4 regions of the Klebsiella sp. R445 genome follow, and region 4 is predicted to be linked to each of the others. Evidence: predicted binding sites of a transcription regulator. Region 4 holds the regulator's gene; each other region holds the start of a gene.
The links. Region 4 encodes PurR, which represses purine synthesis genes. Its sites were predicted from a motif close to CANGCAAACGTTTGCNTG; they were not measured.
Positions count from the first base shown of each region.

Region 1 (5,474 bases), 1.2 Mb from region 4:
GCGGGTGAATAAAGCCTCTGAACTGGCGAATATGCTGCTGCAGGATGCGGGCTGGAACGATACGCGGATTTCCGATGCGCTGAAGCAGGGCGACACCCGTTATGTGAATATCCGTCAAAATATTCCGGTCAATCTTTACTATTTAACCGCGTTCGTCGGGTCCGATGGCCGCATGCAATATCGTACAGATATTTACAATTACGATCTCACCGCGCGATCTGGCGCACAAATTCTGCCAAAAGCGGAACAATTAATCAGGTAAATGAAGTAGTTCAGCCAAATTTGTTGTCCTATTACGTGGTAAAAACAGGCTCTGTGTGTCTGCAGGGCCTGTATTTGCTGGGGTTAGGCTACCTTGACGTTGGCAATAATGCCCGGTAAGGTGCCTTTCGTGCGCCAGAAGTGCATATATTCGATTCATTTACTTGTAGACCTGATTATCATGGACAAATTTGACGCTAATCGCCGCAAACTGCTGGCGTTAGGCGGGGTTGCGCTCGGTGCTGCAGCCATCCTGCCTGCGCCGGCATTTGCCACCCTCTCGACCCCCCGACCGCGTATTCTGACGTTGAATAACCTGCATACTGGTGAATCACTCAAGGCGGAGTTTTTCGATGGCAGAGGCTATATTCAGGATGAATTAGCAAGACTTAATCATTTCTTCCGCGATTTCCGCGCGAATAAAATTAAGACTATCGATCCGAGTTTGTTTGATCACCTCTATCGTCTGCAGGGATTACTTGGCACGAATAAACCTGTCCAGCTCATCTCTGGCTATCGTTCACTCGATACCAATGACGAGCTTCGCGCACGAAGCCGTGGTGTGGCTAAACACAGCTATCACACCAAGGGACAGGCCATGGATTTTCATATTGAAGGCATTTCGTTAAGCAATGTTCGCAAAGCGGCGTTATCTATGGGCGCAGGTGGTGTAGGATACTACCCACGTAGCAATTTTGTGCATATTGATACCGGTCCGGTCAGGCACTGGTAACGAAAGGAGCATCATGAACTATCGTATTATTCCGGTCACCGCGTTCGCTCAGAACTGTTCTTTAATCTGGTGTGAACAAACCCGGCTCGCCGCACTGGTCGATCCGGGCGGCGACGCCGAGCGAATCAAACAGGAAGTGACCGCAGCGGGCGTCAGCCTGATGCAGATTTTGCTCACCCACGGTCATCTCGACCACGTTGGTGCGGCGGCTGAACTGGCACAGCATTATGGTGTGCCGGTTATCGGTCCGGAAAAAGAAGATGAGTTCTGGCTGGAAGGGCTGCCAGCGCAAAGCCGGATGTTCGGTCTGGAAGATTGCCAGCCGCTGCAGCCGGACCGCTGGCTCAATGAAGGCGACGTGGTCAGCGTAGGGAATGTCTCTCTGCAGGTACTGCACTGCCCGGGGCATACGCCTGGACACGTTGTCTTTTTTGATGATGCTTCACGCTTGCTGATTTCCGGCGATGTGATTTTTAAAGGGGGAGTCGGGCGCAGCGATTTCCCGCGCGGCGATCATGGGCAGCTGATTGATGCGATTAAACGTAAATTATTGCCGTTAGGTGATGATGTGACGTTTATTCCCGGTCACGGTCCGATATCGACGCTGGGCTATGAGCGTCTGCACAACCCCTTCCTGCAGGATGAAATGCCGGTCTGGTAATTTATCGTGTGGGGAATGTAATAAAGGCCGCGTTAGCGGCCTTTATTTTTTCTGGGCGAGATTACAGCACGGCGACGATCGCTTCACACAGCGGCGCCATGTTATCTGGCGTCATGCCCGCCACGTTGATACGCCCGGACGCCACGGCGTAGATGCCGAACTCTTCACGCAGACGCAGCACCTGCTCTTTGGTCAGGCCGCTAAACGAGAACATCCCGTTTTGCTTGATGATGAAAGAGAAGTCACGGCTGGCGCCTTTTTCCTGCAGCGTATTAACAAACAGCAGACGCATGCGCTGAATGCGCTGGCGCATATCGGTCAGCTCTTGTTCCCAGATTGCACGCAGTGCGTCATTGCTGAGGATCGTAGCGACCACCGAAGCACCGTGAGCCGGCGGGTTGGAGTAGTTGGCGCGGATCACCGACTTCATCTGGCTGAAAGCGCGGTCAACGGTATCGGCATCGGCGGCCACCAGCGTACAGGCACCCACACGCTCGTTATACAGACCGAAGTTCTTCGAGTAGGAGCTGGCAACCAGCAGCTCTTTATGCAGCGCAACGAATGCACGCAGACCTTCAGCATCTTCTTCCAGACCACGGGCAAAGCCCTGGTAGGCGAAATCGAACAGCGGCAGCCAGCCTTTTTCGACGGACATTTGTGCCAGCTGTTGCCACTGATCCAGCGTCGGGTCGATACCGGTTGGGTTATGGCAGCAACCGTGGAACAGAACCACGTCACCCGCCTGAGCTTCACTGAGGCTTGCCAGCAGGCCGTCAAAATCCAGCGCGTGGTTGGCCGCATCGTAATAGGTGTATTCACATACTTCGAGGCCTGCGGAGTTGAACACGCTCTTGTGGTTCGGCCAGCTTGGGTTGCTTACCCAGACGCGTTTCGCTGAGGTATTTTTTGCCAGGAAGTCTGCGGCAACGCGCAGCGCGCCGGTGCCACCTGGAGTCTGAGCGGTACGTGCGCGCTTATCGCTAACGATCGGGCTACCTTTACCAAACAGCAGCTCCTGAGTGCAGCGGCCAAACTCCGGAATACCGTCGATACCCAGATAGTTTTTCGTGGTTTCATTTTCCAGCAGGTATTGCTCTGCTTTTTTGACACTGGTCAGGACCGGGGTTTTACCCGTTTCGTCTTTGTAAACACCAATTCCGAGGTTAATTTTAGTCGGACGGTCATCGGCACGAAACAGATCGGCCAGGCCTAAAATGGGGTCAGCAGGGGCGGCAGTAATGTTCTCAAACATGACGAGGTTCCATTGTGATTACTGAGGGAATTTCGCTATCAGGGTAACGGGAGATTTACAAATTGCCAACCGTTTGCGACAAAAAGCGAGAAGGTTTTCGAAAGTTACGATCTTTATCTTACTAAATGAGAAAAGCAGGACCGAAGTCCTGCTTTTTAGGCATATCACGAAGGGGTGTACTGCAGATTAGAACTGGTAAACGATACCAACAGCTGCCTGGTCGTCGGTAGCAACGCCCGCAGTTTTGGTGTAATCGTTGTCGTCCAGCAGGTTGAATTTGTATGCTGCGTAGACGTTCATGTTCTTGTTGAAGTAGTACCAGGTACCCAGTTCAACGTATTTAACCAGGTCAGCATCGCCGCCGGAGAAGCCAGCACGGCCCTGCAGGTCTTTACCTTTGGTCTGTACGTAGCCAACGGACGGACGCAGACCGAAGTCGAACTGGTACTGAGCAACGGCTTCAAAGTTCTGAGTTTTGCCGGCGAAGTAGTTACCCTGGTTTTCCGGGGTCATGTTGTAGGTCTGGGAGTACATCACTGCAGCGTAGACGTTGTTCGCATCATACTTCGCAGAAGTTGCCCATGCTTCAGCTTTGTCGCCGTTGCCATCAGCTTTCTGATCTACGCTACGGTTAGAGCTGGAGTAGCCAGCAGACAGCGCGATACCGTTGTCAAACGCGTAGGTTGCGGAGGTGCTGACGCCGTCGCCGTTCTGTTTGTGAACGTTACGAGTGCTTGCGTCGTTTTTGCCCTGGTACTGCAGCGCGAAGCTCAGGCCGTCAACCAGACCGAAGAAGTCAGAGTTACGGTAGGTTGCAACGCCGTTGGTACGGCCAGTCATGAAGTTGTCGGTGTAGTTCCAGCCGTCGCCGCCCCACTCAACCAGCATATCGGTTGCAGCTTCAACGTCGTAGATCGCACCGTAGTTACGACCGTAGTCGAATGAACCGTATTCACCCGCTTTCAGACCAGCGAATGCCAGACGAGTTTTAGTCCCCTGAGAACCTTCAACGTTGGACGCGTCCATGTTGTATTCCCACTGGCCGTAACCGGTCAGTTGGTCGTTGATCTGGGTTTCGCCTTTCAGGCCGATACGAGCGTAGGTGGTGTCTTCGCTGCTGGTGTCACCGTTGGTGGTCCAGACGTGCTCGCCAACCATTTTGCCGTAGAAATCCAGTTTGTTGCCGTTTTTGTTATAGATTTCTGCAGCATTCGCTGCGCCGGCTACCAGCAGGGCAGGAATTACCACTGCCAGAATATTGCGCTTCATCATTATTTATTACCCTCATTAATATTTTTATATGAACACTTGCCACTGCCGCCAATACATTCTGTCAATAAAAACTTACAGAACCATTGATGATAGTTTGGTGTCTGAAGGCATCTTTCCATCCGCGCCAGCGTTTCGCTAGCCGGAAAATGCTACCAATGTCGCATATGAGTAACAATAAGAAAGAGTATGTAACAAAATGTGTTTTTTAGGGAACTTTGTGAACTCAATCAAAATTCCGTTCCACTTTGCTCATTAAATCACCTGGCTATATATATCTATATGAATTAATTATGATTAATTTAGATAAAGCCGCGATTGTGCATTTTATGGCTGCATTTCGCTTTTTTTTCGCTCAGCGTTTGTCTTTGCATCTCGTGCTGCGAGAGGTTAAAAAATGAACAAAATTATCAGGTGTTTCACTGAGAAATGAACATAAGGTGCGATTTATCCTTACTCAGGGAGTCGTAATAGTGAGTAACACAAATGTTGCGCGGAAGGGTTGATGTTTAGATTAATTAATATTCGTTAACAAATCTTGACATAAAAAAAGGCCAGCATACGCTGGCCTTTCGGGTAATAAGGAAAAACAATCAGAATGTGGCGCTACGCGGGGTCCGCGGGAACGCAATCACATCACGCACGTTCTGTACGCCGGTGACATAGGCGATCAGACGCTCAAAGCCCAGGCCGAAGCCAGAGTGCGGAACGGTGCCATAACGACGCAGATCGCGGTACCACCAGTAGTCTTCTTTATTCAGACCCATTTCTGCCATGCGGGCATCCAGCACGTCCAGACGCTCTTCACGCTGAGAACCGCCGATGATTTCGCCGATACCTGGTGCCAGAACATCCATTGCCGCGACGGTTTTACCGTCTTCGTTAAGGCGCATATAGAACGCCTTGATGTCTTTCGGGTAGTTTTTGACGACGACCGGTGCTTTGAAGTGCTCTTCTGCCAGATAGCGCTCATGCTCGGAAGAGAGGTCTACGCCCCAGTACACCGGGTTTTCAAACTGCTTGCCGCAGTTTTCCAGAATGGTGACGGCATCGGTGTAATCGACCTGGGCGAAATCGGCATCAATAAAGCGTTCCAAACGCGATACGGCTTCTTTATCTACGCGCTCGGCGAAGAATTTCATATCGTCGGCACGCTCTTCCAGCACCGCTTTGAAGACATACTTCAGCATGGCTTCCGCCAGGCCGGCAACGTCGTTCAGGTTAGCGAAGGCCACTTCCGGCTCCAGCATCCAGAACTCCGCAAGGTGGCGGCTGGTATTGGAGTTTTCGGCGCGGAA
Region 1 covers NZ_CP180446.1:1,387,902-1,393,375, reverse strand. The annotation lists gene ldtD (murein L,D-transpeptidase) at 1-262, shown strand, start outside; gene ACMYSN_RS06510 (peptidoglycan L,D-endopeptidase MepK) at 443-994, shown strand; gene ACMYSN_RS06505 (MBL fold metallo-hydrolase) at 1,008-1,655, shown strand; gene ACMYSN_RS06500 (amino acid aminotransferase) at 1,717-2,907, opposite strand; gene ACMYSN_RS06495 (porin) at 3,094-4,179, opposite strand; gene asnS (asparagine--tRNA ligase) at 4,770-5,474, opposite strand, start outside.
Region 1: the regulator PurR is predicted to act here: its motif matches at 2,970-2,987, upstream of ACMYSN_RS06500 (amino acid aminotransferase).

Region 2 (5,474 bases), 940 kb from region 4:
GTCGATGATGCGTGAATCTTTGGCAACGCGATAAATATTGATTTTGATGGCCAGCACGCTCGGGTCGAACGACGCCTGACGCAGCAGTTCCAGCACGTGCTCAAAGGTATGGTACGGATAGTACAGCAGCACGTCGCGCTCGCGAATCGCGTCAAACCCGTTACGGAATTTATCGAACCAGGTGTGGCGAAGGCGCGGCAGTGGCTTGTTGACCAGATTGGCCTTCCCGACGTTCGGGAAGCCGATAAAGTCTTTGAAATTATGATAGCGGCCGCCCGGCAGCATCGAGTCGTAGCGCGAAATAGAGAACATCTCACGCAGCATTTCGACCATGGTGTCCGGCATGTCGCGCTGATAGACAAAGCGTACCGGCTCCGCCGTCAGACGCTGTTTCAGGCTGGAGGACATCAGCTCCATCAGGCTCGATTCCATCTCGTGTACCAGGTCGTACTCGGCATCACGGGTCATTTTCATCGAGTAGGCGTTGAGCGCATCGTAATCAAAGAAGCCTTTAAAAATATCATCCAGGCAGTAGCGCAGGATGTTATCAAGCAAAATCATTGGTTTGCGGCGACGTGGTGCTTCCGGCGGCAGGTTCACAAAGCGCGGGACTTTATCTGACGGAATTTCCAGCAGGGCGTAATTGATGGTCTCGCCGCGGATGATTTCGACCGCCAGATAGGTGTAATCGTCTTTCAGAAACTGGATCAGGTCCGTTTCAGGGTTAATCAGAATAGGGGTGATATGCTGGCGCAGGTAGTGTTTGAAGTAGTTGCGTAGCCAGGACTGCTGATTGACCGAGAGCTGGCGTTCGTTGATCAGGAAGATTTGGTTACGCGCCATCTCCAGCAGCAGCTCGTTGTACAGGCTGTCAAACTCCTGGTCAGCTTTGAGGACCCGGGCCTGGATTTTACCTAATAAATGGCGAGAATGGGCGGTACTGCCTTGTTCTTCGCTAATAATGATGCGGCGCTTAAGTTCAGCGAAGCGCACTTTATAGAATTCGTCGAGATTGTTGGAGTAGATTCCCAAAAAGCGCATGCGCTCAATCAGTGGGTTGCTTTTATCCGCCGCTTCCTGAAGTACGCGTTCGTTAAAGGACAACCAGCTGAGTTCTTTCTCGATATATAGCTTTTCCTGGCCCATTACAACTCACACTCCGGTTGATTGATGTTGCTTTTTCATTATGGCGAGCTTTGCCATTGAATGTCCAACTATGTCAAAGAAGTATGACAGTTTTCTTTCAATATGCTGTGAAGAAAAAAGGTGCTGCGCGTTTGCTGATATTGTAGACAAAACCAGGTTCTTCCCGGGCGTCGACGCGCCATAAACGGCCATGGGATGAGGGTGGAGAAGACGGTATGACCAGCGAAATAATGCACCAAAAAAAACGCCTCTGAGTAAGGCAGAGGCGTTGATATTTATTCTTCGGCGGCATATCCCTGCGCCGGCAGAGGAACATTATCAAGCCATGCCTGATTGCCCTCCATGCGCAGACGACCGTCGACAAACCAGCTCACGACCAGCGGATAAATCGCATGCTCCTGAGCCTGTACGCGGGCGGTGATATCGTCTTCGCTGTCATCGGCGAAAACCGGCACTTTGGCTTGCAGAATGACCGGGCCGCCGTCGAGCTCATCGGTGACGAAATGCACCGATGTCCCGTGCTCTTCATCACCGTTTTCCAGCACCTGGCGGTGCGTATGCAGCCCCGGGTATTTTGGCAACAGTGACGGGTGGATATTCAGCAGGCGCCCCTGATAGTGGGCGACAAACGCCGGACTAAGGATCCGCATATAGCCCGCCAGCACCACCAGATCCGGTGCGTAAGCATCGATCTCTTGCATCAGCTCGCGATCGAAAGCTTCACGGTTGGCAAACTGGCTGGCCGTCAGCGCGTGGGCCGCAACATGGGCTTCACGTGCACGTTCAAGGCCGAACGCGTCGGCCTTATTACTGAATACCGCTCGCAGGGTGCCGTTGATCTGTTTCCGGGCGCAGGCGTCGATAATCGCCTGCAAATTACTGCCGTTACCGGAAATCAGCACCACGATGTTTTTCATTCAATGACCACACGCTGTTCGGAATCTGAAGCTTTGATATAGCCTATTTTCCACGCGTTTTCACCTTTCTCGCTCAGCAGCGCAATGGCGCTGTCGGCGACATCGGCCGGCAGGGCGATAACCATACCGACACCGCAGTTGAAGGTACGGTACATTTCATGGCTGCTGACGTTACCGGCAGTTTGCAGCCAGTTGAAGACTTCCGGCCATTGCCAGGAAGACTCATCGATGACCGCCTGGGTGTTGTCCGGCAGCACGCGCGGAATGTTTTCCCAGAAGCCGCCACCGGTCAGGTGAGCGATAGCATGCACGTCAACGTTGGCAATCAGGTCCAGCACCGACTTAACGTAGATGCGGGTCGGCGCCAGCAGGTGGTCCGCCAGCGGGGTACCGTTCAGGTCAGTGGTCTGAGGATCGACACCGCTGACTTCGATAATTTTACGCACCAGCGAGTAGCCGTTGGAGTGCGGGCCGCTGGATGCCAGTGCCACCAGCACATCACCATCGGCAACTTTGCTGCCATCGATGATTTCTGATTTTTCTACTACGCCGACGCAGAAACCGGCCACGTCATAGTCATCTCCGTGGTACATCCCCGGCATCTCTGCCGTTTCGCCGCCAACCAGCGCACAGCCGGACTGCAGACAGCCTTCGGCGATACCGCTGATGACGCTGGCTGCCGTATCGACATCCAGTTTGCCAGTGGCATAGTAGTCGAGGAAAAACAGTGGCTCTGCGCCCTGGACCACCAGGTCGTTGACGCACATCGCCACGAGATCGATACCGATAGTATCGTGGCGCTTCAGATCCATCGCCAGACGCAGCTTGGTACCGACGCCATCAGTGCCGGAAACCAGAACCGGTTCGCGGTATTTTTGCGGCAATGCGCACAGTGCGCCGAATCCGCCCAGTCCACCCATCACTTCCGGGCGACGGGTTTTCTTCACCACACCCTTAATACGGTCGACGAGAGCGTTGCCTGCATCAATATCTACGCCGGCATCTTTATAGCTGAGAGAGGTTTTATCGGTCACTGCGAAATCTCCACACATTTGCGGTAGCAAGAAAAATCGGCGCAATTCTAACAGGGATAGCAAACGTTTGCGAGCCTGCTTTACAGTCGGCGTGAATCAGCCGCAATATGCACAAATTTGATACTGTTCACGAAAATGAAACCGGGTACATTCTTGTGCTTGCCTCTGTCTGTGGGAATCGCCATCATGCCACTGAAACCGGTTTCTTTTTTGTGTTCAGGATAAAAGGAAGAGAACATGTCTGGATTTAAAGAAGGTTTTCTGTGGGGCGGCGCTGTGGCGGCGCATCAGCTTGAAGGGGGCTGGCAGGAAGGGGGGAAGGGCATCAGCGTGGCTGATGTGATGACCGCCGGAGCGCACGGCGTGCCGCGTGAAATCACCGATGGCGTGGTGGCGGGGAAAAACTATCCCAACCATGAGGCGATTGATTTTTACCATCGTTATAAAGACGATATTCAGCTGTTTGCAGAAATGGGCTTCAAATGTTTCCGCACCTCGATTGCCTGGACACGTATCTTCCCACAGGGCGATGAGCTGACGCCAAACGAAGCCGGCTTACAATTCTATGACGACCTGTTCGATGAGTGCCTGAAGCACGGCATTGAGCCGGTGATTACGCTCTCCCACTTCGAAATGCCGTACCATCTGGTGACGGAGTATGGCGGCTGGCGTAACCGTAAACTGATCGATTTCTTCGTGCGCTTTGCGAAAGTGGTATTCCACCGCTATCAGCATAAAGTGAAGTACTGGATGACCTTCAATGAGATCAACAACCAAGCAAACTATCACGAAGACTTCGCGCCATTCACGAACTCAGGCCTGAAGTACCAGCCGGGTGAAGACCGTGAGCCGGTGATGTATCAGGCGGCGCATTACGAGCTGGTTGCCAGCGCCCTGGCGGTGAAGGCCGCACGTGAGATTAACCCGTCGCTGCTGGTGGGCTGCATGATTGCAATGTGCCCAATCTACCCGCTCTCCTGCGCCCCGAACGATATGATGATGGCGATGAACGCCATGCATCGCCGCTACTGGTTCACCGATGTGCATGTCCGTGGCCGCTATCCACAGCATCTGCTGAACTACTTTGCCCGTCGCGGGTTTGAGCTGGATATCACCGACGCGGATAGCCAGGCGTTGAGCGAAGGCTGCGTCGACTATATTGGCTTTAGCTACTATATGTCCTTCGCGACCAAAGCGACCGATGATAACCCGCAGCTGGATTATGACGAGACGAAAAGTTTGGTCTCCAACCCGTACGTCCAGAAATCAGACTGGGGCTGGCAGATTGACCCGGTGGGCCTGCGTTACTCCCTGAACTGGTTCTGGGATCACTATCAGCTGCCGCTGTTTATTGTTGAGAACGGCTTTGGCGCCATCGACGTGCGCGAAGCGGACGGCACGGTAGACGATCGCTACCGCATCGATTATCTTTCTGCGCATATTGCCGAGATGAAAAAAGCGGTGGTTGAGGACGGCGTGGATCTGATGGGCTATACCCCATGGGGATGTATCGATCTGGTGTCCGCCGGCACCGGCGAAATGAAAAAACGCTATGGCTTTATTTACGTTGATAAAGATAATGAAGGTAACGGTACGCTGGACCGTAGCCGTAAGGCATCATTCACCTGGTATCAACAGGTTATTAGTACCAACGGTGATGCGTTGTAGTTGACCGTTCATTTCATCCAACCCCGCTTGTGCGGGGTTTTTTTTATTCTGTTTTATACCCGTCATACTTCAAGTTGCAGGTGCGTTGGCTTCCTCGCTCACCCCAGTCACTTACTTCAGTAAGCTCCTGGGAATTCCCTCTGTCGCCGCCTTCCTGCGACTCGAATTATTTAGGGTATATACTGGTTCAGGCAGCGTAAAGCATTTTGGTTGATCCCGGTCAAACATATCGGCTATGGCGCAAATGGAAAAAAGCGGTATAATCCCGCGATTTTTTTTGTGGCTGCCCCTCAGAGGAGAAAGAGAATGAAGATTGTGGAAGTGAAACACCCGCTCGTCAAACACAAGCTGGGCCTGATGCGTGAGCACGACATCAGCACCAAACGCTTCCGTGAACTTGCCTCAGAAGTAGGGAGCTTGCTGACTTATGAAGCGACCGCCGACCTGGAAACAGAAAAAGTCACCATCGAAGGGTGGAATGGTCCGGTAGAAGTCGAGCAGATCAAAGGTAAGAAAATCACCGTTGTGCCGATTCTGCGTGCGGGTCTGGGCATGATGGAAGGGGTTCTGGAGCACGTACCGAGCGCGCGTATCAGCGTGGTGGGTGTTTACCGTGACGAAGAAACCCTGGAGCCGGTTCCTTACTTCCAGAAGCTGGTGTCAAACATCGATGAGCGTATGGCACTGGTGGTTGACCCGATGCTGGCAA
Region 2 covers NZ_CP180446.1:4,561,063-4,566,536, forward strand. The annotation lists gene ppk1 (polyphosphate kinase) at 1-1,146, opposite strand, end outside; gene purN (phosphoribosylglycinamide formyltransferase) at 1,422-2,063, opposite strand; gene purM (phosphoribosylformylglycinamidine cyclo-ligase) at 2,060-3,097, opposite strand; gene ACMYSN_RS21565 (6-phospho-beta-glucosidase) at 3,335-4,765, shown strand; gene upp (uracil phosphoribosyltransferase) at 5,072-5,474, shown strand, end outside.
Region 2: the regulator PurR is predicted to act here: its motif matches at 3,154-3,171, upstream of purM (phosphoribosylformylglycinamidine cyclo-ligase).

Region 3 (5,474 bases), 340 kb from region 4:
CGCTATCTTTTGGTCACCTGCCGTCCATTTTCGTGCCGTCAGGCCCGATGGCCAGCGGCCTGCCGAACAAAGAGAAAGTACGGATTCGCCAGCTGTATGCTGAAGGTAAGGTCGATCGTATGGCGCTGCTGGAGTCAGAAGCGGCCTCCTATCATGCGCCGGGCACCTGTACCTTCTATGGCACCGCGAATACCAACCAGATGGTGGTGGAGTTTATGGGGATGCAGCTCCCAGGCTCATCTTTTGTCCACCCGGATGCCGAATTGCGTACGGCGCTGACTACCGCTGCGGCCCGTCAGGTGACGCGCCTGACCGGTAACGGCAACGAATGGATGCCGCTGGGCAAAATGTTCGATGAGAAAGTGGTGGTGAACGGTATTGTGGCGCTGCTGGCGACCGGCGGTTCCACCAACCATACGATGCACCTGGTGGCGATGGCTCGCGCCGCCGGCATTATCATCAACTGGGATGATTTCTCCGATCTGTCCGACGTGGTCCCGCTGCTGGCGCGTCTCTATCCGAACGGCCCGGCCGATATTAACCACTTCCAGGCTGCAGGTGGCGTGCCGGTGCTGGTGCGTGAATTGCTCAAGGGCGGCCTGCTGCACGAAGATGTGAATACCGTGGCCGGGTATGGACTCTCCCGTTACACCATGGAACCGTGGCTGAATAACGGCGAGCTGGACTGGCGTGAAGGGGCAAGTGCGCCTCTGGACGATCAGGTCATCGCCACTTTCGATAAGCCATTCTCTCGCCATGGTGGGACCAAAGTGCTCAGCGGTAACCTTGGCCGTGCGGTCATGAAAACCTCCGCTGTGCCGGTAGAAAACCAGGTTATCGAAGCTCCCGCGGTGATTTTTGAAAGCCAGCACGACGTGCTGCCGGCGTTTGAAGCCGGGATGCTGGACAAAGATTGCGTGGTGGTGGTCCGTCATCAGGGGCCAAAAGCGAACGGCATGCCAGAATTACATAAACTTATGCCGCCACTTGGTGTATTATTGGACCGCCGTTTCAAAATTGCGCTGGTTACCGATGGGCGACTCTCTGGCGCATCCGGCAAGGTTCCGTCAGCAATCCATGTCACGCCTGAAGCTTATGATGGCGGCCTGCTGGCAAAAGTACGTGATGGCGATATCATCCGCGTGAACGGGCAGACCGGTGAACTGACGCTGCTGGTGGATGATGCTGAACTGGCTGCGCGTCAGCCGCATATTCCTGACCTGAGCGGTTCGCGAGTGGGAACCGGCCGGGAAATGTTCTCTGCGCTGCGTGAGAACCTCTCCGGAGCGGAACAGGGCGCAACCTGCATCACTTTTTAAGACGATTCGAATTGTAGATCTGGCGAGAGAAAATCTGATGAAAAACTGGAAAACAACTGCAGAAGCAATCCTCACCACCGGCCCGGTTGTACCGGTAATCGTGGTGAAAAAGCTGGAACACGCTGTGCCGATGGCAAAAGCGCTGGTTGCAGGCGGCGTGCGTGTACTGGAAGTGACGCTGCGTACCGAATGTGCGCTTGAGGCTATCCGCGCGATTGCCAAAGAAGTGCCGGACGCGATTGTTGGTGCAGGTACCGTTACCAACGTCGAGCAGCTGAAAGCCGTCACCGACGCAGGCGCGCAATTTGCTATCAGCCCGGGCCTGACCGAGTCCCTGCTGAAAGCGGCAACGGAAGAAGGCACCATCCCACTGATCCCGGGTATCAGCACCGTTTCTGAGCTGATGCTGGGCATGCAGTATGGCCTGAAAGAGTTCAAATTCTTCCCGGCAGAAGCCAACGGCGGCGTGAAAGCGCTGCAGGCTATCGGCGGTCCATTCGCTCATATCCGTTTCTGCCCGACTGGCGGCATCTCTCCGGCGAACTACCGTGACTACCTGGCGCTGAACAGCGTGCTGTGCATCGGCGGTTCCTGGCTGGTACCGGCAGATGCGCTGGAAAGTGGCGATTATGACCGTATCACCAGCATTGCTCGCGAAGCGGTAGAAGGCGCGAAGTAATTTTCACGCCCTGATTTATCGTAAAGTACTCACCCGGTAGCATTCGTGCTACCGGGTTTTTTTTATCCTTGAACCACGACGGCAGAGGCGGCGGTTTTTGCCCGCGCCACTGCATCTTCAACGCTGTCAGCGACCGCCAGCGTCACGCCGAGTCGACGGGAGCCGTCAATTTCCGGCTTGCCGAACAGGCGCAGCTGCAGGCCTGCACCCACCGCCGCCTGAATATTGCTAAAGGTGACGTTCTGGCTGGTCAACTGCGGCAGAATGACCGCCGAGGCCGCCGGGCCGTACTGACGAATCGCGCCGATCGGCAGGCCGAGAAACGCCCGGACGTGCAGGGCAAATTCGGAGAGATCCTGCGAGATCAGGGTGACCATGCCGGTATCGTGCGGACGCGGGGAGACTTCGCTGAAGATCACCTCATCGCCACAGACAAACAGCTCCACGCCGAACAGGCCATAGCCGCCGAGCGCCAGTACCACCTTGCTGGCAATCTCCTGGGCGCGGGCCAGCGCCAGTTCGCTCATCTGCTGCGGCTGCCAGGATTCGCGATAGTCGCCATCTTCCTGACGATGGCCGACCGGGGCGCAGAAATGCACGCCATCCACGGCGCTGACGGTCAGCAGGGTGATTTCAAAGTCGAAATTCACCACTCCTTCAACGATAACCCGACCGGCACCGGCGCGGCCGCCTTGCTGCGCATACTGCCAGGTATCAGTCAGCTGTTCAGCGCGGCGAATAAAACTCTGGCCTTTGCCGGAAGAGCTCATGACCGGCTTCACAATGCAGGGCAGGCCAATTTCGTCCACCGCATCGCGAAAAGCGCTTTCGCTATCGGCGAAGCGGTAGGAGGAGGTCGGCAGCTGCAGCTCTTCTGCGGCCAGGCGACGGATACCTTCGCGGTTCATGGTCAGCTTAGCCGCGCGAGCGGTAGGGACCACTTTTTGCCCGGCCTGCTCCAGTTCAACCAGCGTATCGGTGGCAATGGCTTCGATTTCCGGCACGATGAAGTCCGGTTTTTCCTCTGCAATCAGCGCCCGCAGGGCATCGCCGTGCAGCATGTTGATCACGTGCGAACGGTGCGCCACCTGCATCGCCGGCGCGTCGGGATAGCGGTCTACGGCGATCGTCTCAATACCCAGGCGTTGACACTCGATGGCCACTTCTTTGCCGAGCTCGCCGGAACCTAACAACATAACCCGCGTTGCTGCCGGGCGCAGGGCTGTGCCTAATAACGTCATGACTCATTTCCACAGTAAAAAAACATGCGCCGTAGTATAAACGAAAACGTTTGCGTCTGTCTTTATGGCTGTCAGTTGAGTCCAGGGTGAAAATTTGTTATACTGTATAAAAATACAGTATAAAGAGGCTGCACAATGGCGGTTGAAATTAAATATGTGGTGATCCGCGAAGGTGAGGAAAAAATGTCGTTTACCAGCAAAAAAGAGGCCGATGCTTACGACAAAATGCTCGATCTTGCCGAAGTCCTTAACGACTGGCTGGTAGCGTGCCCGCTGACGCTTGAAGAAGCACAGCGTGATGAAATGGCGCTGTGGCTGGCGGAACGCAAAGAGACCCTGCATCACATCCTGAGAACAGGGAAAGCGCCGGAAGCAGAATCAGACGAAGAAACAGCAGGGCAGGAGCCTCAGGCTGACACCGCGGAAGGCGCGGCGGATGAACCAGACGAACCGCAGGTTGCCGCGGCGAAAACCCGCAAGGTGAAGGCCGCCTGATTGCGGCCTGAATTTGCGCATCTTTATCTGCTCATCACATTTCCTGACATCTCGTCGTTTAGGCTGATGGTTTCGCTTACTATGCAACGAGGGAAATCATGTCTAACTGGCTTAATCAACTCCAGTCTCTGCTGGGTCAGCAGGGACAATCTACCTCCTCAGGTGAACGGCAGGAGGGGAAAAGTTTCCTCCTGCCCGGCGCGCTGGGCGGCCTGGCCGGGCTGCTGGTAGCCAGTAAATCATCGCGCAAGCTGCTGGCTAAATATGGCACCAGCGCGCTGCTGGTCGGCGGCGGTGCGGTGGCTGGAAGCGTGTTGTGGAATAAGTATCAGCAGAAATTGCGCGAGAGCGCACCAGCGTCGTCGGCAACGCCAGCATCACCGCCAGCATCACCGACAGCTGCGCCATCGGTTGCATCTGCGTCACCCTCTACCGGGCTTGATGCCCGCAGCGAGCGGCTGATTCTGGCGCTGGTGTTCGCGGCGAAAAGCGACGGCCACATCGACGACCACGAGCGGGCCAACATCGAAGAGCAGCTGCGTGCCGCCAATATTGATGTGCAGGGGCGGGTATTGATCGATCGCGCGCTGGCTCAACCGCTCGACCCGCAGCGTCTGGCTCAAGGGATCAACAGCGAACAAGAGGCGCTGGAGGTGTACTACATCAGCTGCGCGGTGATCGATATCGATCATTTTATGGAACGCAGCTACCTCAACGCCCTCGGGGAGGCCTTACGCCTGCCGGCGGAAGTGCGGACCGAGATCGAACAGGACATCCAGGCGCAAAAACAGGCGCTTTCCACCTAAATAAACAGGTTTTGCTTGCATCGCGGGCCACTTTTGCCACCCTTATAGACACGCCATCTTTCAAGCCGCTTCTTGAATGATTTTGTGTAGTAGAAAAGGATGCAAAAGAGCAGACGATGCCACCAAAAGCAAAACGAATCCCCCACGCCATGAACTTACATGGCGATACCCGTATCGATAATTACTTCTGGCTGCGCGACGACGATCGCGAGCGGCCAGAAGTGCTTGACTATCTGCGCCAGGAAAATGAGTACGGGCATAAGGTCATGTCGACACAACGCAGCCTGCAGGATCGGGTGCTAAAAGAGATCATCGACCGTATCCCGCCGCGCGAGGTTTCCGCCCCCTACAGCAAAAATGGCTACCGCTATCGCCAGGTGTACGAGCCGGGTTGTGAATACGCCATCTATCAGCGTCAGTCGGTGCTGAAGCAGGAGTGGGATGAATGGGAGGTGCTGCTGGATGGTAACCAGCGCGCGGCCCAGAGCGAATTCTATACCCTCGGCGGGCTGGGGATTGCCCCGGACAACATTCTCATGGCGGTGGCGGAGGACTATCTCTCCCGGCGGCAGTATGGCCTGCGCCTGTGCAATCTGCAAAGCGGCGAATGGTATCCCGAGGTGCTGGAGAACGTCACGCCAGAATTTGCCTGGAGCAATGATTCACAGACCCTGTGGTATGTTCGCAAACATCCGACTACCTTGCTGCCTTATCAGGTCTGGCGGCACACCGTCGGTTCGCCGTCCTACTCAGACACGCTGGTCTATGAAGAAAAAGACGACATGTTTTACGTCAGTCTCCATACCACCACTTCCCGGCAGTTCGCGGTGATCTATCTGGCCAGCGCGACAACCAGCGAAGTGCGCTTGCTGAATACCGAAATGCCGGATGCCGAGCCGGTGTGCTTCCTGCCGCGCCGCAAAGATCACGAGTA
Region 3 covers NZ_CP180446.1:5,166,247-5,171,720, forward strand. The annotation lists gene edd (phosphogluconate dehydratase) at 1-1,319, shown strand, start outside; gene ACMYSN_RS24310 (bifunctional 4-hydroxy-2-oxoglutarate aldolase/2-dehydro-3-deoxy-phosphogluconate aldolase) at 1,357-1,998, shown strand; gene purT (formate-dependent phosphoribosylglycinamide formyltransferase) at 2,061-3,239, opposite strand; gene ACMYSN_RS24320 (YebG family protein) at 3,375-3,734, shown strand; gene ACMYSN_RS24325 (tellurite resistance TerB family protein) at 3,833-4,540, shown strand; gene ptrB (S9 family peptidase) at 4,657-5,474, shown strand, end outside.
Region 3: the regulator PurR is predicted to act here: its motif matches at 3,279-3,296, upstream of purT (formate-dependent phosphoribosylglycinamide formyltransferase).

Region 4 (5,474 bases):
GGAAGGCGCGCTGGCGGCAGCCATCAACAGCGCTTTCGGCAGCTTTGCTGATTTCAAAGCTAAGTTTACCGATGCCGCGGCGAAAAACTTTGGTGCCGGTTGGACCTGGCTGGTCAAGAATACCGATGGCAGCCTGAGCATTGTCTCCACCAGCAACGCTGGCACGCCGCTGACTGGCGACGCGACCCCGCTGCTGACGGTGGATGTCTGGGAACATGCCTATTACATCGACTACCGTAACGCCCGCCCTGAGTATCTGGCGCACTTCTGGGCGCTGGTAAACTGGAAGTTTGTTGCTGAAAGACTGGCGGCATAAAACGATATTGCAGAAGGGGTAACCCTTCTGCAAATAGCATCACTGCCCGACAAGCGCCTCTTCCGGCTGCGAACGGCTGCCCACCACCACCAGCAGCAGAGCCAGACCGGCAATGATCGCCCCCATTACCGGAACAAACGCGTAACCCAGACCACCCGAGATCACCGCCCCACCGGCGGCCGCCCCCAGCGCATTCCCCAGATTAAACGCCCCGATGTTGACCGACGAAGAGAGACCCGGCGCTTCATGCGCGACGCGCATCACCCGCATCTGCAACGGCGGCACCACCGCAAAGGTCGCGGCACCCCAAACCACCATACTGACAGCGGCCCCCAGCTGCGTCTGCGCCAGTAACGGAATCGCCAGCATAATCACCATCAACAGCAGCAGAAAGCCCTTCAGCGTCCCGGAGACGGAGCGGTCGGCGAATTTACCGCCCAGGTAGTTGCCCAGCGAGAAGCCCACGCCAATCAACACCAGCATCGCGGTGACAAACAGCGGCGAAGCATGGGTAATGGTATGCAGCACCGGAGAAATGTAGGTATAGAGGGTGAACATGGCCCCCGCCCCAAGCACCGTGGTCAACAGGGCGGAAAGCACCTGCGGACGCACCAGCACCGACAGCTCCTGTTTAACATTCGGACGCTCACCGGCGCTGCCTTTAGGCAGAGAGAACCACAGGCTGATCATCGCCACCACTCCCAGCCCTGCGGTAGCAAGGAACGACATCCGCCAGCCGATAGTCTCGCCAAGCCAGGTCGCCGCCGGCACGCCGCCGATATTGGCGATCGTCAGCCCCATAAACATGGTGGCAACCGCGCTGGCCTGTTTGTCTTTCGGGACGACGCTGGCGGCCACTACCGAACCGAGGCCAAAGAAAGCACCATGGTTAAGGCTGGTGATAATGCGTGAAATCAGCAGCGTGGTGTAATCAGGAGCCATGGAAGAGAGAACGTTGCCGAGGGTGAAGATCGCCATCAGGAAAATCAGCGCGTTTCTTCGCGCACGATGAGAAAGCAGCAGCGTCATCAGCGGCGCACCAACCATCACACCTATCGCATAGGCGCTGATCAGCATTCCCGCAGCCGGAATAGACACGTCGACGCCTTTGGCAATGACTGGCAGTAATCCCATCGGGGAAAACTCCGTCGTACCAATACCAAATGCGCCTATCGCCAGCGCGAGCAGGGGAAAGTTGATTTTCATTGCATGACTCCAGCAGACCGTCATCGGCGACGGTATCTCATCAGAAGTCAAAAGCATGACATCAATCACAGAAAAACAAAAGTAAACGAAATGGCAAAAGATTTTTGCGAAAATGATAATAATGGCGGGAACGGGGGGAAAGTGACCTCTCCCCCGGGAAAATTAGTGCAGAACTGCGGTCAGCCCGGCGGCAACGATTAGACCTAGAACAATAATCGTTGTTGTCAGCGAAAATTTTAAATCTGTATCCATCAATTTTTCCCCCTGTTTTTCCCACACGAAAAGTGAGCTTGCTCATTTTTGCACAATATCGCATAAAAATCTTCCAGGATTTAGGGTGATACACATTTTTGCTCTTCCCCTTTGCCGCAAGATCGGACAAAATCCCACGCTAATTTGAAAGCGTATCGGCCATTGACCCCTTCCTGTCGTTCTGTGTCGTTTTCCCGACGTGATGCAATGTTGAACATTGTATTCAGGGTGTGTTTAGGCAAACGTTTACGTACCGATTATCAGACGTTCAGGTCAAGGTCTGGAGTGAGAAGTAATGGCAACTATTAAAGATGTAGCGAAGCGCGCAAACGTTTCCACTACAACAGTATCACATGTTATTAACAAAACCCGTTTCGTTGCGGAAGAGACGCGCAATGCGGTCTGGGCCGCCATTAAAGAACTGCACTACTCACCGAGTGCTGTCGCGCGCAGCCTGAAGGTTAATCACACCAAATCTATTGGTCTGCTGGCAACCAGCAGCGAAGCGGCCTATTTTGCTGAAATTATCGAAGCCGTTGAAAAAAGCTGCTTCCAAAAAGGCTATACCCTGATTCTGGGTAATGCATGGAACGATCTCGAAAAGCAGCAGGCTTACCTGTCAATGATGGCGCAAAAGCGCGTCGACGGCCTGCTGGTCATGTGCTCCGAATATCCGGAATCGGTGCTGAGCATGCTGGAAGAGTACCGCCATATTCCAATGGTGGTGATGGACTGGGGCGAGGCCAAGGCCGACTTTACCGATTCTGTCATCGATAACGCCTTTGAAGGCGGCTATATGGCCGGTCGTTATCTGGTGGAACGCGGCCATCGCGAAATTGGCGTGATCCCCGGCCCGCTGGAACGTAACACCGGTGCCGGACGTCTGGCAGGCTTTATGAAAGCCATGGAAGAAGCGCAGATTTCCGTACCGGATAACTGGATTGAACAGGGTGACTTCGAACCGGAGTCCGGCTATCGCGCGATGCAGCATATCCTGAACCAACACCACCGCCCGACGGCAGTCTTCTGCGGCGGCGACATCATGGCGATGGGTGCTATTTGCGCGGCGGATGAAATGGGGCTGCGCGTACCGCAGGACATTTCGCTGATCGGCTATGACAACGTGCGCAACGCCCGCTATTTCAGCCCGGCGCTGACCACGATTCATCAACCGAAAGACTCCCTCGGCGAAGCCGCGTTTAATATGCTGATGGATCGTATCGTCAACAAGCGTGAAGAGTCCCAGTCTATCGAGGTTCACCCGCGCCTGGTGGAGCGTCGTTCCGTCGTTGACGGCCCGTTTGTCGATTACCGCCGTTAGTCCCCTTCCCGGCGCCGGCTAATCCGGCGCCCGCAACCATTCCCGGTTTAACGTTTCACTATCGCCAAGATAATCCAGCATCCACAGCAGCGCAGGCGATGCGTCGCTCTGTTGCCAGGTCAGGCAGCACGCCGCATCCGGAAACGGGTTTTCCAGTTCAAGGGCGACCCATTCTCCCCGGTCGATCCACGGACGGGCAAAGTGCGTCGGTACCATCCCCACGCAAAGCCCGGCAGACAGACAGGTGGCAGAGGATTCCCAGTCGGGCACCACCACACGCTTTTGGTTATCCAGCAGCCAGGTCGTTCGTTTTGGTAAAGACCGGGAAGTATCCTCTCTGACCAATGAGGGCCAGTTGCGCAACTCGTCATCACTCAGCGGACTGGTCATCTGCGCCAGTGGATGATGGCTGGCCACTACGCAGTGCCAGTTCAGCATGCCCATATCGCGAAAGGCGTAGCGCCCCCCGACCGGAATCGAACGCGTCGCTCCAATCGCCAGCTCCACGCGGCCATCCGCCAGCGCATCCCAGACGCCGTTGAACACTTCCTGAAAGACAATCAGCTCAACGTCCGAAAAGTGACGATAAAAATCGACAATCATCTGGCGCATTCGTGCCGGTTTGACGATGTCATCGACGGCAATTGACAACTGACCGCGCCAGCCATTGGCTATCTGCTGGCACTGCTGGCGGGTGATCTGCATTTTTTTGATAACAGAGCGTCCTTCCTGTAAAAACCAGACCCCGGCCGGGGTTAATTCAACATCCCGATGACGACGTTCAAACAGCGGAACTGCCAGCCACTCTTCCAGCTGACGAACGGTGTAGCTGACAGCGGAAGGGACGCGATGGAGCTCCTGTGCCGCCGCGCTAAAGCTGCCGTTGCGGGCGACAGCATCAACAACTTCCAGTGAGTATTCAGACCACATATTCTGCCTACAAAATTTTTGAATGCATGTAGCAAATATTAGCGTTTCACAAGCCAGAATGCACTCCCTACACTCTGCGGCATTATTCCGGCATCAGCAGAAGAGAATGTTATGCAACAACCTGGGAAAGGATTTTTAGTTTGGCTGGCGGGACTTAGCGTGCTGGGTTTCCTGGCCACCGACATGTATCTACCGGCCTTCGCGGCGATCCAACACGACCTCAACACCTCCGCGGCTTCGGTCAGCGCCAGCCTGAGCCTGTTCCTTGCCGGTTTCGCCATCGGACAGCTGTTCTGGGGCCCGCTCTCTGACCGTTACGGGCGTAAACCGATTCTGCTGAGCGGCCTGGCGATCTTCGCCGTCAGCTGTCTGGGAATGCTGTGGGTCCGCGACGCGACGCTGATGCTGGTCCTGCGCTTTATTCAGGCCATCGGCGTCTGTGCAGCCGCGGTCACCTGGCAGGCGATGGTCACGGACTATTATCCGGCGCAGAAAACAAACCGTATTTTTGCCACCATCATGCCGCTGGTCGGTTTATCCCCGGCGCTGGCGCCGCTGCTCGGCAGCTGGCTGCTCAACCATCTGGAATGGCAGGCGATTTTTGCTACCCTTTTCGCCATCGCCCTGCTGCTGATGGTCCCGGCCCTGCGCCTGAAGCCAGTGCACAAACCAGCCGGCGATGCGCAGAAGAAACTGACCTTCCTGACGCTGCTGCGTTCTCGTGAATACAGCGGTAACGTGCTGATCTACGCCGCCTGCTCTGCCAGCTTCTTCGCCTGGCTGACCGGCTCGCCGTTTATTCTGCATGATATGGGTTATGGTCCGACGGCTATCGGGCTGAGCTACGTGCCGCAAACCATCGCCTTCCTGATTGGCGGTTATGGCTGCCGTGCGGCGCTGCAGAAATGGCAGGGTCAACAGCTGCTGCCGTGGCTGCTGGTGGTTTTTGCCGTCAGCGTTGCCGCTACCTGGATGGTCGGGCGTCTTGAAAATGCCTCAATCGTCGGCGTGATGATCCCGTTCTGCGTGATGGCGATTGTGAACGGTGGGATTTACCCGATTGTTGTCGCCCAGGCGCTGAAGCCATTCCCACAGGCTACCGGGCGCGCCGCGGCGTTGCAGAACACCCTGCAGCTCGGGCTGTGCTTCCTGACCAGCCTGCTGGTATCCGCGCTGATCGCCACGCCGCTGCTGACCACCACCAGCGTGATGCTGGTTTCTATTGTGCTGGCCGGGATTGGCTACGTTATGCAGCGCCAGAGCGCCTGCCTGACGGTCGGGTCATCGCACGCCTGATCTGTTATAAGCATGCTAAGGCCCAGTAATTAGCATGCTAAGAGGTTTTTATTGAAAGCCGGATTTCAGCAGCCTATACTGGATCCGGCATCACATAAATAGACCTTTTATTGTATTTAACGGGGGCAGGATGCGTCCCGTTTCACCATGGAT
Region 4 covers NZ_CP180446.1:209,340-214,813, reverse strand. The annotation lists gene sodB (superoxide dismutase) at 1-316, shown strand, start outside; gene ACMYSN_RS00980 (MFS transporter) at 356-1,522, opposite strand; gene cydH (cytochrome bd-I oxidase subunit CydH) at 1,685-1,774, opposite strand; gene purR (HTH-type transcriptional repressor PurR) at 2,070-3,095, shown strand; gene punR (LysR family transcriptional regulator) at 3,114-4,025, opposite strand; gene punC (purine nucleoside transporter PunC) at 4,137-5,321, shown strand.